2 regions of the Bacillus sp. z50 genome follow, and region 2 is predicted to be linked to the other one. Evidence: a T-box and tRNA genes for the amino acid it is inferred to sense, from the RefSeq annotation. Region 2 holds a T-box; the other holds one or more tRNA genes.
What was found. A T-box is a leader RNA that pairs with one kind of tRNA and senses whether it is charged. The one in region 2 lies ahead of ileS (isoleucine--tRNA ligase), so its partner is inferred to be a tRNA-Ile.
Positions count from the first base shown of each region.

Region 1: it encodes a tRNA-Ile, which carries the amino acid that the T-box ahead of ileS (isoleucine--tRNA ligase) is inferred to sense. The anticodon was not compared.

Region 1 covers NZ_JBZFQL010000006.1:253,364-260,610, forward strand. The annotation lists gene AC4G3N_RS16685 (GlgC family sugar phosphate nucleotidyltransferase) at 1-634, opposite strand, end outside; gene AC4G3N_RS16690 (glucose-1-phosphate adenylyltransferase) at 657-1,811, opposite strand; gene glgB (1,4-alpha-glucan branching protein GlgB) at 1,753-3,732, opposite strand; tRNA gene AC4G3N_RS16700 (tRNA-Glu) at 4,889-4,960, opposite strand; tRNA gene AC4G3N_RS16705 (tRNA-Ser) at 4,964-5,054, opposite strand; tRNA gene AC4G3N_RS16710 (tRNA-Asn) at 5,060-5,134, opposite strand; tRNA gene AC4G3N_RS16715 (tRNA-Ile) at 5,146-5,219, opposite strand; tRNA gene AC4G3N_RS16720 (tRNA-Gly) at 5,231-5,304, opposite strand; tRNA gene AC4G3N_RS16725 (tRNA-His) at 5,311-5,386, opposite strand; tRNA gene AC4G3N_RS16730 (tRNA-Phe) at 5,410-5,485, opposite strand; tRNA gene AC4G3N_RS16735 (tRNA-Asp) at 5,551-5,627, opposite strand; tRNA gene AC4G3N_RS16740 (tRNA-Met) at 5,633-5,706, opposite strand; tRNA gene AC4G3N_RS16745 (tRNA-Ser) at 5,754-5,846, opposite strand; tRNA gene AC4G3N_RS16750 (tRNA-Ile) at 5,855-5,931, opposite strand; tRNA gene AC4G3N_RS16755 (tRNA-Met) at 5,936-6,012, opposite strand; tRNA gene AC4G3N_RS16760 (tRNA-Ala) at 6,041-6,116, opposite strand; tRNA gene AC4G3N_RS16765 (tRNA-Pro) at 6,129-6,205, opposite strand; tRNA gene AC4G3N_RS16770 (tRNA-Arg) at 6,214-6,290, opposite strand; tRNA gene AC4G3N_RS16775 (tRNA-Leu) at 6,310-6,395, opposite strand; tRNA gene AC4G3N_RS16780 (tRNA-Gly) at 6,410-6,484, opposite strand; tRNA gene AC4G3N_RS16785 (tRNA-Leu) at 6,492-6,573, opposite strand; tRNA gene AC4G3N_RS16790 (tRNA-Lys) at 6,584-6,659, opposite strand; tRNA gene AC4G3N_RS16795 (tRNA-Thr) at 6,667-6,742, opposite strand; tRNA gene AC4G3N_RS16800 (tRNA-Val) at 6,840-6,915, opposite strand; rRNA gene rrf (5S ribosomal RNA) at 6,924-7,040, opposite strand; partial or broken rRNA gene AC4G3N_RS16810 (23S ribosomal RNA) at 7,173-7,247, opposite strand, start outside.
Region 2 covers NZ_JBZFQL010000002.1:477,693-484,939, reverse strand. The annotation lists gene pgeF (peptidoglycan editing factor PgeF) at 1-407, shown strand, start outside; gene AC4G3N_RS08175 (YggS family pyridoxal phosphate-dependent enzyme) at 412-1,086, shown strand; gene AC4G3N_RS08170 (cell division protein SepF) at 1,103-1,546, shown strand; gene AC4G3N_RS08165 (YggT family protein) at 1,554-1,814, shown strand; gene AC4G3N_RS08160 (YlmH family RNA-binding protein) at 1,874-2,647, shown strand; gene AC4G3N_RS08155 (DivIVA domain-containing protein) at 2,734-3,246, shown strand; T-box leader at 3,306-3,540, shown strand; gene ileS (isoleucine--tRNA ligase) at 3,598-6,372, shown strand; gene lspA (signal peptidase II) at 6,651-7,124, shown strand; gene AC4G3N_RS08140 (RluA family pseudouridine synthase) at 7,117-7,247, shown strand, end outside.

The sequences.
Region 1 (7,247 bases), on a different contig from region 2:
CATTAATAGAATTGATATTCGCCAGATAACCTTCATACTGATAAACACAGATAGCGAAGTCGGAATAATGATCTTCCACAACATCCTTTAAACATTTGTACCCAGTTTGTTTCCGCTCGTCAATTAATTTAACAAGCAGTTCTTTTTTAAGGATGAACATTTCAAGTGATTCTTTATCTTTTTTGATTTCCGTAATATCACATTTGTTTTGTATATGATATTTAAGAACAGCATTAAAATCGATATTGCAAACGGTTTGACTGTTAGCAACAATCACATACTCCTGTTTACTTCTTTCAAGATAGGTCATATGATAAGCAAAGTGATCAAACGCATGAACCTCACCAGATACATCTTCTGTATGAGGCACCGGGAGGAAGAATAGTCCATCTCTTTTTCTATTCAAATCCCAGTTCTTACCTGTTCCCAAATGGTCCATTAACGATCTGAAATGTGCTTGTGGATAAACAGCTACATTAGATATTCCCGAATTAACCATGCTTGAAAGAATAAAATCTATTAAACGGAAACGACCAGCTATTGGTAATGCTGCAACATTCCGACTTTTTGTTAAAATATCCAGTGATTCAAAACTATTCGTGGCATCTATAATACCTAATAGTGATTTACTCATATTTTCAACGCCTTTCACTATATCAAGATAATTTTATAACATTTTCTTCTGTTAACAGTTCAGGATTAACCAATATAACATCTTCATCATCAATAGGTCTGATCACCTGGTTATCCGGTATAACAGCACCTGGAGGAATAATAGCCTTTTCAATATAGACATTCTTTCCGATAACGGCATCTGACATGATTACAGAATCTTTAACATGTGCGTCTTTGCCAATCTGTGCTCCATAGAAAACGACTGATTTTTCCACCTTACCTTCAACTATACATCCTTCGTTAATCAGTGATTCTTTAACCTCTGCTTTGTTAGATAGATATTGTGGTGGTCTGTTCGGATTAACTGAATAAATGCGCCATGAATAGTCATAAAGATTTAATTCACACTCTTCATCCAGTAAATCCATATTAGCTTCCCAATAACTTTTCAGTGTACCAACATCTTTCCAATATCCTTCAAATGGATAAGCATATACCTTTTTATCATCATTTAATAATAAAGGTATGATATCCTTACCAAAATCCCTTGTTGAATCTTCATTTTTAGCATCTTTTATCAAATAGTCTTTTAGAACTTTACGATTAAATATATAGATACCCATAGAGGCTAAATTATTTTTCGGATTTTTCGGTTTCTCTTCAAATTCCATTACAGAATAATCTTCTCTGGTGTTCATGATTCCAAATCTGCTTGCTTCATCCCAAGGAACAGGAATAACAGAGATAGTCGCATCTGCTCCTCTTTCCTCATGGAAGCTCAACATTTTATCATAATCCATTTTGTAAATGTGATCTCCTGAGAGAACAATCACATAATCCGGATCATATTGATCGATATAGTTTAAGTTTTGGTAAACCGCACTTGCTGTACCCGTATACCATCTCATTTCCTTTGAAGCAGAATACGGAGGTAATACAGTTACTCCGCCATCTTTTAAATCGAGATCCCAGGCACTTCCGTTAGAAAGATAGGAATTAAGCAATAACGGCTGGTATTGCGTTAATACCCCTACCGTATCTATTCCAGAGTTCGTACAGTTACTTAATGTAAAATCTATAATTCTATATTTACCGCCAAATGGGACTGCCGGTTTTGCAACATCAGCTGTCAAAGCCTCAAGCCTTGTTCCTTGTCCTCCTGCCAGTAGCATTGCGACTATTTTTTTCTTTGCCATTTTTATTTAACTCCTTCCGTTTTTTAATGGGACGCAGTACAGTAATTCCAAATGGAGGTACCTTAATCTTTACGTGATATGGTCTCCCATGAAAAGAACCTTCTTCTGCGATGATTTTCTTTTTATTAACATGATCGCTTCCACCATATTGGACAGCATCACTATTTATGACCTCTTTGTACTCCTGTTTATCAGGTACTCCAACTTTATATTCTTCATAAGATATATTTTTGAAATTACACAGTACTATCAATGGATTTCCTTCTCGATCACGACGAATAAATGAGAATATGGACTGATCGGTGTTATGAACATCAATCCACTCAAATCCTTCAGGATAATCATCTAACTCATATAACGGCTTTGACCGTTTGTAAAACTTTAGTAAGTCTGCAAAGAAATGATTTAATGTTTGATGAGAATCATAATTTAGTAGATGCCAATCAACCTGTTCTTTATCCTTCCATTCTGAGAACATCCCCAGCTCTCCACCCATAAATAATAATTTTTTCCCCGGGTGGGTTGTCATAAATCCCATGAGTAATTTCAACTGAGAAAATTTTTCTTCGTAGCTTCCTGGCATTTTATCAAGAAGAGATTTTTTACCGTGGACCACTTCATCATGTGACAAAGGTAAAATAAACCGTTCCGTATAAGCATACATTAAGGAGAATGTTACTTTATTATGAAGATCCTTTCGAGAACACGGATCTGATTCCATGTACTCTAAAATATCGTTCATCCAACCCATATTCCACTTATATGTAAATCCTAAACCTCCCTCACTAGCTGGCTTAGTTACGTTAGGCCAATCAGTTGAGTCTTCAGCCATCATAAGAACTGTAGGATCGGATTCTTTTACAACTTGGTTAAGTTTCTGTAAAAAATCTATAGCATGTGGATTAACGTCACCACTATATGTATTGGGCCAATAAATGATATTTGCGACAGCATCCACTCTAAATCCATCTATGTGAAAATACTTCATCCAATATCTTGCGTTGGATATTAAAAAACTATGAACTTCTGGTTTGCCCAAGTCAAAATTTGCTGTTCCCCATACTGGATTCTCTCTGTGTTTGAGATCAGAGTATTCATAAACAGGTGATCCATCAAACATAAATAAACCATGAGCATCTTTACAATAGTGACCAGGTACCCAATCAAGCAATACACCTATGTTATGCTGATGACATTGATCGATAAAATATTTCAAGTCTTCAGGCCTGCCATATCGGCTTGTTGGTGAATAATAACCTGTACTCTGATAGCCCCATGATCCGTCGAACGGATGTTCAGTTAGTGGCATTAGCTCAATATGTGTAAAGCCCTGTTCAACTACATAGGGGATGAGTTCATCAGCCAGGTCACGGTATGTATAAAATTCCTCAATCTTGCATTCATCGCTCGGTATAGACACTTGGCCTTCCTGGATATGTTTTCTCCATGTTCCTGCATGAATTTCATAAATAAACATGGGGTTCTCATCTTGTTGTTTCTTTGTTTTTTTCTTAAGCCAAGACGCATCATTCCATTTATATGAATCATCTATAGGATATACGACAGATGCCGTATGAGGCCTTATTTCTGAATAGAAGGCATACGGATCACTCTTTAGAGCTATGGCTCCAGATGCTGCTTCAATTTCATATTTGTATATATGTCCGTCCAGGTTTTTATCTACCAGAAGCGTCCAAATACCCTGTTCAGAAACTCTTTTTAATTCATAACCGTTACCATTCCAATTATTAAAAGAACCCACCAAGCGTATCTGACGGGCGTTTGGTGCATATACTGTAAACCTTGTATGTATATCATCATTTACCTTTATCAAATGGGAACCGAACAGTTTATATGCATCATAAAGAGAGCCTTCATGAAACAAATGGACCTGATAGTCTGTTGGGATAGCATTAGGCATATTATCACCCTTTCTCGAATTTTCTCAATATACTAATTAAACTACTTATTCTGTAACTAAATCAAATGCAAAAATTGTTAATTTAGCTCTAAAAAGCTTTTTTTCACTACTTTTTGGAATTAGTAAGATAAATTAACAGGTATCAGTATAATATATCCAAAATATAGTATATAGAAACTTAAATACTATTATTTTTATGTTAAATATTTCATTATATTGAGAAAAATATCAATGAAGTGGTCTACCACTCAAAAACGAGTTAATTAATTAAAATGTTTACTTAATAAAGTTGTGTAAGAAAATATTAAACTATTTGTTTATTATAGTATTTATCTATAGTAAACAAAATATTCTCATAATTCAAGACCAAAAAGGGAACTTAGATACTTTGGCATATAATATATCTTTCAACATAGAACTTTAGGAAATACAATCGAGGAAAGGATGATTGTGTTGAGTTAATTCTTCTGAGGGCTTCTTTATAATCGATTGAGGATTTAAGAATTAGTATATTCTCTATAAGAGAACATTATCCGTGAAATTTTTTAAATACAAACCTTTACAATTACTTTCCATTGTCTCACGGATCTACTGATTAAAGCAAGACTTAAATAAATGATACCCTCTCAGAAAACTATAAGAAGATGTCTATGCGAGCTTCAATTGCTTATTTATGTTGATATATGGATCATATGAAGGTTTATCGTGAGGCATATTTAATAGCAGAATTTAATACTTAATTTAGGTGGAGTGGAGGTTCGAACAGTAAAATTAGTATAGGGCAAAATGAGAAGGGCTTATAGCAATATTTTCCCAATTCCCAAATGGGGAAACAATTCAAGAATTGACTCACACATCTATTCATATTACAGGTAGAAGTAGATTTTCAATTTGGTTGATATAATCCTTACTAAAGAAATCATAAAATTTTACTTGGTATTCCTCTTAAAAGTACTTGATGATCAGTTCGGCTTTATTCTCGTTCTATTTTAGACTTTAACCGTTATTAGAATTTTACCTTTGCCTTCTTATAAGGCGTTTAGGAGACAATGTATTGACGGACTGAGCTCTTTTGGCAGTTATGTTTTAATTATTAAGATTTCATTTATTAAAATAATATATAAAAAAACCATGTACATCATGTACATGGTTTTTATGACCCCTACGGGATTCGAACCCGTGTTACCGCCGTGAAAGGGCGGTGTCTTAACCGCTTGACCAAGGGGCCAAATGGCGGAGAAGGAGGGATTTGAACCCTCGCGCCGGTTACCCGACCTACACCCTTAGCAGGGGCGCCTCTTCAGCCTCTTGAGTACTTCCCCAAATATGGCTCCGCAGGTAGGATTCGAACCTACGACCGCTCGGTTAACAGCCGAGTGCTCTACCACTGAGCTACTACGGAATAATGGTATATGGGCCTAAATGGACTCGAACCATCGACCTCACGCTTATCAGGCGTGCGCTCTAACCAGCTGAGCTATAGGCCCGAAGTAAAATTTGGAGCGGGTGAAGGGAATCGAACCCTCATCATCAGCTTGGAAGGCTGAGGTTTTACCACTAAACTACACCCGCACTCTATGGGGCGGCTGATGGGAATCGAACCCACGAATGTCGGAACCACAATCCGATGCGTTAACCACTTCGCCACAACCGCCGTGCATTGTCTTTTTAAAGTTATGGTGGCTCAGGACGGAATCGAACCGCCGACACAAGGATTTTCAGTCCTTTGCTCTACCGACTGAGCTACTGAGCCGTTTTGTATCTTTGTATTTCTCTGATGCTGCTCAATGTCTTACTGATGAGCTAACATTTTATAAATGGCGGTCCGGACGGGACTCGAACCCGCGACCTCCTGCGTGACAGGCAGGCATTCTAACCAACTGAACTACCGGACCATTTATTGCGGGGACAGGATTTGAACCTGCGACCTTCGGGTTATGAGCCCGACGAGCTACCAGACTGCTCCACCCCGCGACAATAATAATTTGTTTCCATATACTACAAGGTATTTAAGGTATATATGGCGGAGGAAGAGGGATTCGAACCCCCGCGCGGTTTAACCCGCCTCCCGGTTTTCAAGACCGGTCCCTTCAGCCAGACTTGGGTATTCCTCCATATATAGTGGTGGACCTTGTAGGACTCGAACCTACGACCGGACGGTTATGAGCCGTCTGCTCTAACCAGCTGAGCTAAAGGTCCTATTTGGTAGCGGCGGAGGGGATCGAACCCCCGACCTTACGGGTATGAACCGTACGCTCTAGCCAGCTGAGCTACACCGCCAAATATTGAATCCTATTAAAGTTTATAATGGTGGAGCCTAGCGGGATCGAACCGCTGACCTCCTGCGTGCAAAGCAGGCGCTCTCCCAGCTGAGCTAAGGCCCCATAAGTTTTAGATGGTCGGGAAGACAGGATTCGAACCTGCGACCCCTTGGTCCCAAACCAAGTGCTCTACCAAGCTGAGCTACTTCCCGCAAAAAGATGGCGCGCCCGAGAGGAGTCGAACCCCTAACCTTTTGATCCGTAGTCAAACGCTCTATCCAATTGAGCTACGGGCGCATTTTTTGCAAAAAACTAGTGCCGAGGGCCGGTCTCGAACCGGCACGGTAGTCACCTACCGCAGGATTTTAAGTCCTGTGCGTCTGCCAATTCCGCCACCCCGGCATATAACTTGGCATTGGAGCGGAAGACGGGATTCGAACCCGCGACCCCCACCTTGGCAAGGTGGTGTTCTACCACTGAACTACTTCCGCATATAAGTGCGGGTGAAGGGACTTGAACCCCCACGCCGTAAGGCGCCAGATCCTAAGTCTGGTGCGTCTGCCAATTCCGCCACACCCGCATTTTGTAAATGGTGAGCCATGAAGGACTCGAACCTTCGACCCTCTGATTAAAAGTCAGATGCTCTACCGACTGAGCTAATGGCTCGTACTGATGGTGCCGGCAAGAGGACTTGAACCCCCAACCTACTGATTACAAGTCAGTTGCTCTACCAATTGAGCTACACCGGCTTAATAGATTTAAACGCTTTTCTAAGACGCTTAATTATTATAACTTATGTTTTTTATAATTTCACCAAGTATTTTTTGGTAATTTTTAATTTTATAATGGTGGAGGATGACGGGATCGAACCGCCGACCCTCTGCTTGTAAGGCAGATGCTCTCCCAGCTGAGCTAATCCTCCGTTTTATTGCCTAGCGACGTCCTACTCTCACAGGGACTCGCGTCCCAACTACCATCGGCGCTGAAGAGCTTAACTTCCGTGTTCGGAATGGGAACGGGTGTGGCCTCTTCGCCATCGTCACCAGACGATTTTGTCAGCGACATTTATTATTATATCGTATTTCTGACATTTTTCAAGAGAAATTTTAAAGAATTTTTATCTTTTTTTCATTCTCTCAAAACTGGATAATGTAAGTTTGGCAAGTATGCTTGATTCATTTGGTTAAGTCCTCGAACGATTAGTATCCGTCAGCTCCATGTGTCACCACACTTCCACCTCGGACCTATCAACCT
Region 2 (7,247 bases):
TTGGGATTGTACATGCAGGCTGGAAGGGGACGGTTGCTGGCATAGGTTCATCTATGATTGATATCTGGAGACAGGATGAAGGTGTTCAGCCTGAAGAGATATATGCTGCAATAGGGCCATCTATTTGCCAAAACTGTTATACGGTCGACAAAAAAGTAATTAACTATTTAGAGGTTATACTAGAAGAACAGACAAAAACCGCTTATAATCAAATTACGGAGAATCAATATCAGCTTGATTTAAAGCTGGCGAATGCTTTAATTCTTCAGAAAGCCGGTATTTTACCAGAGAATATTATGACAACTGGTTTTTGTACAAGTTGTGATGATTCTTACTTTTTTTCTCACCGACGTGATGAGGGGAAAACTGGTCGAATGTTGGGGTTAATCGGCTGGAAGGAGGAGTAGGATATTGGAAGTGACGGAAAACCTGCAAATCATTCATGAAAAAATCGAGAGTGCTGCAAAACGTGCAGGTCGTAATCCACAAGATATACAAATAATTGCTGTTACAAAATATGTTTCAACAAAACGTGCTCTAGAAGCCTATAAAGCCGGAATTAAAAACTTTGGTGAAAACCGCTCGGAAGGATTAATAGCCAAGCAAGAGGGTATAAAAGAACGACCAGTTTGGCATTTTATCGGTTCGCTTCAAACGAGAAAGGTAAAAACGATCATAAATCGTGTGGACGTTCTACATTCTCTTGATCGCTTATCATTGGCTGAAGAAATAGAAAAGAGAGCCACGCGCCCGATTGACTGTTTTGTTCAGATAAATGTAAGCGGAGAAGATACTAAACATGGAATACAGCCTCAGGTTGCAATTGAGTTTGTACAACAGCTTGCTGAATTTGAAAAAATTAGGGTAATGGGACTTATGACGATGGCTCCTTTCACAGATGATGAAGAAGAAATACGTACTTGTTTCCGTAAACTCAAAGAATTGCAAGTAGTGATACAAAATATGAAGTTGCCCAATGCCCCATGCACAGAACTCTCAATGGGCATGTCTAATGACTATGAAATCGCCATTGAAGAGGGTGCAACCATGGTTAGAATCGGAACTGCCTTGGTAGGGAATGAATAAAAGAGAGGTGTAAATGATGTCAATCGTATCAAAAATGAAAACGTTCTTTGCACTCGAGGATGAAGAATATGAGTATGAGGAACAATATGTTGAAGAAGAAAAAGTTCCGGCAAAAGTGAATAAACATGATCAGCAGCAAAAACAACAAAATATAGTGAGTCTTCAAAGCATACAGAAATCTTCTAAGTTAGTATTGCTGGAACCAAGAGCGTATGCAGATGCTCAGGAGATTGCCGACCATTTAAAAAATCGCCGTGGGGTTGTTGTGAATTTACAAAGGATTTCACCAGACCAGGCTAGAAGAATTGTTGACTTTTTAAGTGGGACAGTCTATGCAATCGGTGGGGATATTCAGCGTATCGGGTCAAATATATTCTTATGTACCCCTGATAATGTTGATGTTTCAGGTTCCATCTCTGGATATGCTCAAGAAGATGAACTGGAGGATATAAGGTGGTAAGTAAATAATGGATATATTTTTTTATATACTTTATAAAGCAGTAGATATATATTCCTGGGCCTTAATTATTTACATATTAATGTCGTGGTTTCCAAATGCAAGGGATACAGGAATTGGAATGTTTTTAGCACGCATATGTGAGCCGTTTTTGGAACCATTCAGGAGAATTGTACCTTCGCTCGGCATGATTGATATTTCTCCAATTATAGCGATTCTTGTGTTAAATATGGCACGAGTAGGAATCTCCGCGTTGGCAGGCATTTTTTAAGAAGAATGTTAGCTCCCTTTCAAAACAGGGAGCTTTTATATTTTAGCTGGAGGATGTAAATGGATATTTATCAGCATTTTCGTCAGGAAGAAAGAGAATTTATCGATCAGGTGCTTGGATGGATTGATCAAGTGCAGGAGCAATATGCCCCTAAACTGACAGATTTTCTTGACCCCAGAGAATCAGAGATTGTAAGGATGCTAATTGGTACAAATGGAGATGTACATGTTTCCTTTTTTGGAGGAAGCGAAGCGGCCGAGCGGCAAAGAGCGCTCCTCTATCCGGACTATTATGAACCGCAAATCGAGGATTACGAACTGACCATTTATGAATTATTTTATTCTGCAAAATTTACGACACTGAAACATAGGCAGATTCTTGGCACGTTAATGTCTGTTGGCTTAAAGAGAGAAAAATTTGGTGATATATGGATTGAAGGCGAGCGAGTACAATTCGTTGTTGCAAAAGATGTAGCATCCTATCTGGAGATGAATATATCTAAAATGGGCAATGCGGGTGTAAAGTTTCAGGAAATACCTGCTGATCAGGCTATGACTGTTACGGAACAATGGAAGGAATGCCAAGTGACAGTTTCCTCCATGAGAATTGATACGATATTGTCGGCTATCGCCAATATTTCGAGGCAAAAGAGCCAAACACTCGTACAGCAGGGGCGTGTTAAGGTAAACTGGAAACAAGTCGATAATCCATCATATGAAATCAGAGAAAGTGATGTGTTATCCACTCGTGGGATAGGAAGAATGAAGATATTTTCCATTGAAGGAAAAACAAAGAAAGATAAATGGAAAATAAAGTGTGGTATACAAAAATAATCAGGAATTTAGAAGGAATATCACCATTACTGTCGAAAGCATAGTATAATAATTAAGAGAAGAATCAGTATTCGGAGGTGCAGTCTATGCCATTATCACCGCTAGACATACATAACAAGGAATTCGGCAGAGGATTCCGCGGTTACGATGAAGATGAAGTAAATGAGTTTCTTGACCAAATAATTAAAGATTACGAGTTGGTCCTTCGAGATAAGAAAGATCTTGAAGCTAAAGTGGAAGAGTTGGAACAACGCCTTGAGCATTTCTCCAACATTGAGGAAACGTTGAATAAATCAATCGTCATTGCTCAGGAAGCCGGAGAAGATGTCAAACGAAATTCTCAAAAAGAGGCTAAATTGATTATGAAGGAAGCAGAAAAAAATGCTGACCGAATTGTCAATGAGGCATTATCTAAAGCAAGAAAAATTGCTATTGAAATTGAAGACCTTAAAAAGCAATCTAAAGTATTCAGAATGCGTTTTAAAATGCTTGTTGAAGCCCAGCTTGATTTATTAAACAGTGAAGATTGGGATAAACTTCTTAAATATGACGTGGATGCCACTGAATTTGATATCGACCTGAATGAAGAAGAAATGTAAGGTCTTGACTTTATCGTAAGTTATTGAATATAATATTTTAACAAATCTATTCAAAAAATGTTAAAACGAAGACGGGAACAGTACATCAGATCATACTTTTTGTAGCGAGCCGGGGAAGGTGGGAGTCCGGTAAAAGAATCTGGATGGAAGATCATCCCTGAGTCTGCTTTTGAACCCAGCTTGGCTGGCAGTAAATAGCGGCGAGTCATTCACGTTACGAATACCAAGAGGAATATTGTCAGGCAATATTCTAAAAGGGTGGTACCGCGGAAATATAGCCTTTTCGTCCCTTTACCGGGATGAAAAGGCTTTTTTGTATTTATTTATGAGGAAGTTTAAGGAGTGAATGGAATGGAATTTAAAGACACATTATTGATGCCTAAAACAGAATTTCCAATGCGTGGGAATTTACCAAAAAGAGAACCGGAAGTTCAAGCAGGTTGGGAAGAAAAAAATATTTACAAATTAGTACAGGAGCGTACAAAGGACCTTCCTAAATTTGTGCTGCATGACGGACCTCCTTATGCGAATGGAAACATTCATATCGGGCATGCAATGAATAAAATCTTAAAGGATTTTATTGTTCGCTTTAAATCAATGAATGGTTATAATGCGCCATATGTACCAGGTTGGGATACTCATGGTTTACCAATTGAAACAGCTCTAACTAAAAACAAAAAAGTAAATCGTAAGGAAATGACAATCGCTGAATTCCGTAAACTTTGTGAGGAATATGCTTATACACAAATTGATCAGCAGCGCACTCAATTTAAACGTTTAGGTGTAAGAGGAGACTGGGAAAATCCATACATCACACTGAAACCTGAATATGAAGCTGAGCAAATCAAAGTTTTCGGTGATATGGCGAAAAAAGGCTATATCTATAAAGGATTAAAACCGGTTTATTGGTCTCCTTCCAGTGAATCTGCACTAGCTGAAGCGGAAATCGAATACCACGACAAGAAATCAGCATCTATCTTTGTTGCATTTGATGTGAAGGACGGCAAAGGAGTAGTGGAAGAGGGAGCGAAGTTCATTATTTGGACAACGACACCTTGGACCATTCCAGCTAACCTTGGAATTGCTGTTCACCCACGCCTTGATTATGTACTTGTGAATGTGGATGGTACAAAATATATTGTGGCTGAAACATTATTGCCTTCCGTTAAAGAAACACTTGGATGGGAGAATGCTGAAGTTGAGAAGACTGTTAAAGGTGCTGAACTGGAATATGTAGTCACTAAACATCCATTGTATGACCGTGACTCACTTGTTATTTTAGGAGAGCATGTAACCACTGATGCAGGTACAGGTTGTGTTCATACTGCGCCAGGACATGGTGAAGATGACTTTATCGTAGGTCAGAAATATAATCTTGGAGTACTCTGCCCAGTGGATGGAAAAGGCCATATGACTTCTGATGCTCCTGGATTTGAAGGATTATTCTATGATAAAGCAAACAAAGAAATCACGGATAAACTCGAGGAAGTCGGTGCTCTGTTAAAACTTGATTTCATTACACACTCTTATCCGCATGATTGGAGAACGAAAAAGCCAACAATTTTCCGTGCAACTGACCAATGGTTTGCTTCAGTTGATGATATCCGTGAAGACCTATTGCAGCAGATCAAAGAAACTAAATGGGTACCTGCATGGGGTGAAACGAGATTATTTAACATGATTCGTGATCGTGGAGACTGGTGTATTTCCCGTCAGCGTGCATGGGGCGTACCGATTCCGGTGTTTTATGCAGAAAATGGTGAAGCAATCATTACGGATGAAACGATTAAGCATGTATCCGATTTATTCCGACAATACGGTTCCACTGTTTGGTTTGAGAAAGACGCAAAAGATCTTCTCCCAGAAGGCTTTACACATGAAGGCAGCCCTAATGGCTTATTTACGAAAGAAACAGATATTATGGACGTATGGTTTGACTCTGGCTCCTCCCATCAATCAGTTCTTGAAGCAAGAGAAGATTTGAGAAGACCAGCTGACCTTTACCTCGAGGGTTCAGACCAATATCGTGGATGGTTTAATTCCTCTTTGATCACGTCAGTTGCTGTTACTGGTAAAGCTCCTTACAAGGAAGTATTAAGCCACGGATTTACACTTGATGGAGAAGGCCGTAAAATGAGTAAATCCCTAGGAAACACAATTGACCCATTAAAAGTTATTAATCAAATGGGTGCAGATATTCTGCGTCTTTGGGTTGCGAGTGTCGATTACCAGGCTGATGTACGTGTTTCTGATAATATTCTGAAACAAGTATCCGAAGTATATCGTAAAATTCGTAACACATTCAGATTCCTGCTTGGAAACCTGAGCGGATTTAACGCAGAGCATGATGCTGTTTCTTACGAAAATCTTCGTGAAGTGGACCAATATATGCTCATTAAGTTAAATGATTTGGTTGATCAGGTAAAACAATCCTATGACAATTATGAATTTGCTGATATCTATAATGGTATCAATAATTTCTGTACACAGGATTTAAGTTCCTTCTATCTGGATTATGCAAAGGATATTCTATACTGCGATGCGGAAAACAGTGATGGCCGCCGTGCAATTCAAACTGTACTGCATGAATGCGTTATGAAGCTAGTTAAATTGATTGCTCCTATTCTGCCGCATACAGCTGATGAAGTTTGGACTTTTATCGATGATGCTGATGCAGAGAGCGTACAATTAACAGATATGCCGTCGGTTGAAAATTATCCAAATAGTACAGCTGTTAAAGCGAAATGGGATTTGTTCATGAATTTACGTGATGATGTCCTTAAAGCGCTTGAAGAAGCAAGAAATTCAAAAGTAATTGGTAAATCATTAAATGCGAAAGTAGCATTGTATGTAAGTGAAGAAACAAAAGATTTGCTTGAAAGCATTGAAGAAAGCCTTGAACAATTATTTATCGTTTCTTCAGTGGAAGTTGCCGGATACATTTACGATGCACCGGAAGAAGCTATTAAGTTAGAGCATGCGGCAATTTTAGTCACAAAAGCAAATGGAGAAACTTGTGAACGTTGCTGGAATATTAGTGAAGAGGTTGGTACAATTGAGAAACACCCAACTTTATGTGAACGCTGCTCTACAGTGGTAGATAACGAATATCCAGAACTCGGATAAGGTTATTTAAAATGATAGAGAACCGATTTCCTGAGTGCTTAAGCAATCAGCGAAAAGTGAGGCATACTCTCATTTGAAGTGTTAGATAAGTTTTATGTGTGGGCAGTAGAGGTGATAGACCAACCTGTCCAAAATACTAGGATGCTATTCCTTCTATAGGCCCTTTCATTTATTCGAAAGGGCCTGTATTTTTGTTAAAGTTCTAAAACATTTGTTAGATAGATATGCTACAATTTGTTAAGCAGTGTGTACATTTTAAGCAGGCAGGGGGCAAGCTTATGTTATATATGTATTATTTGATTGCGTTGCTCATTATCATGATTGACCAATTTACAAAATGGTTGGTCGTTAAGTATATGACCTTAGGGGAGAGTATACCAATCATTGAAAACTTTCTATACATCACCTCGCACAGAAACCGAGGGGCGGCATGGGGAATTCTTCAGGGACAAATGTGGTTTTTTTACATCGTAACAACCGTGGTTATTATTGGAATTGTCTTTTACATAAGAAAATTCAGTACCGATAAGTTGACGGGGATATCCCTTGGACTTATTCTTGGGGGAGCGATTGGTAATTTTATTGATCGGATTTTCCGCAATGAAGTGGTTGATTTTGTGCATACGTATATATTCTCATACAGTTTTCCTGTCTTTAATGTGGCAGATTCTGCTCTTTGTATAGGAGTTGGATTATTGGTTATTGCTATGTTTATGGAGGAAAAAAGAGCTAAGGAGCTAAAGAATGGATAGTCAAAGACTGATAGTAACAGAAGAACAAAAAGGTGAAAGGCTTGATAAAGTCCTTTCCGTTTTAAATGAAGAATGGTCACGTTCTCAAGTCCAGCAGTGGATAAAAGAAGGGAATATTCTGGT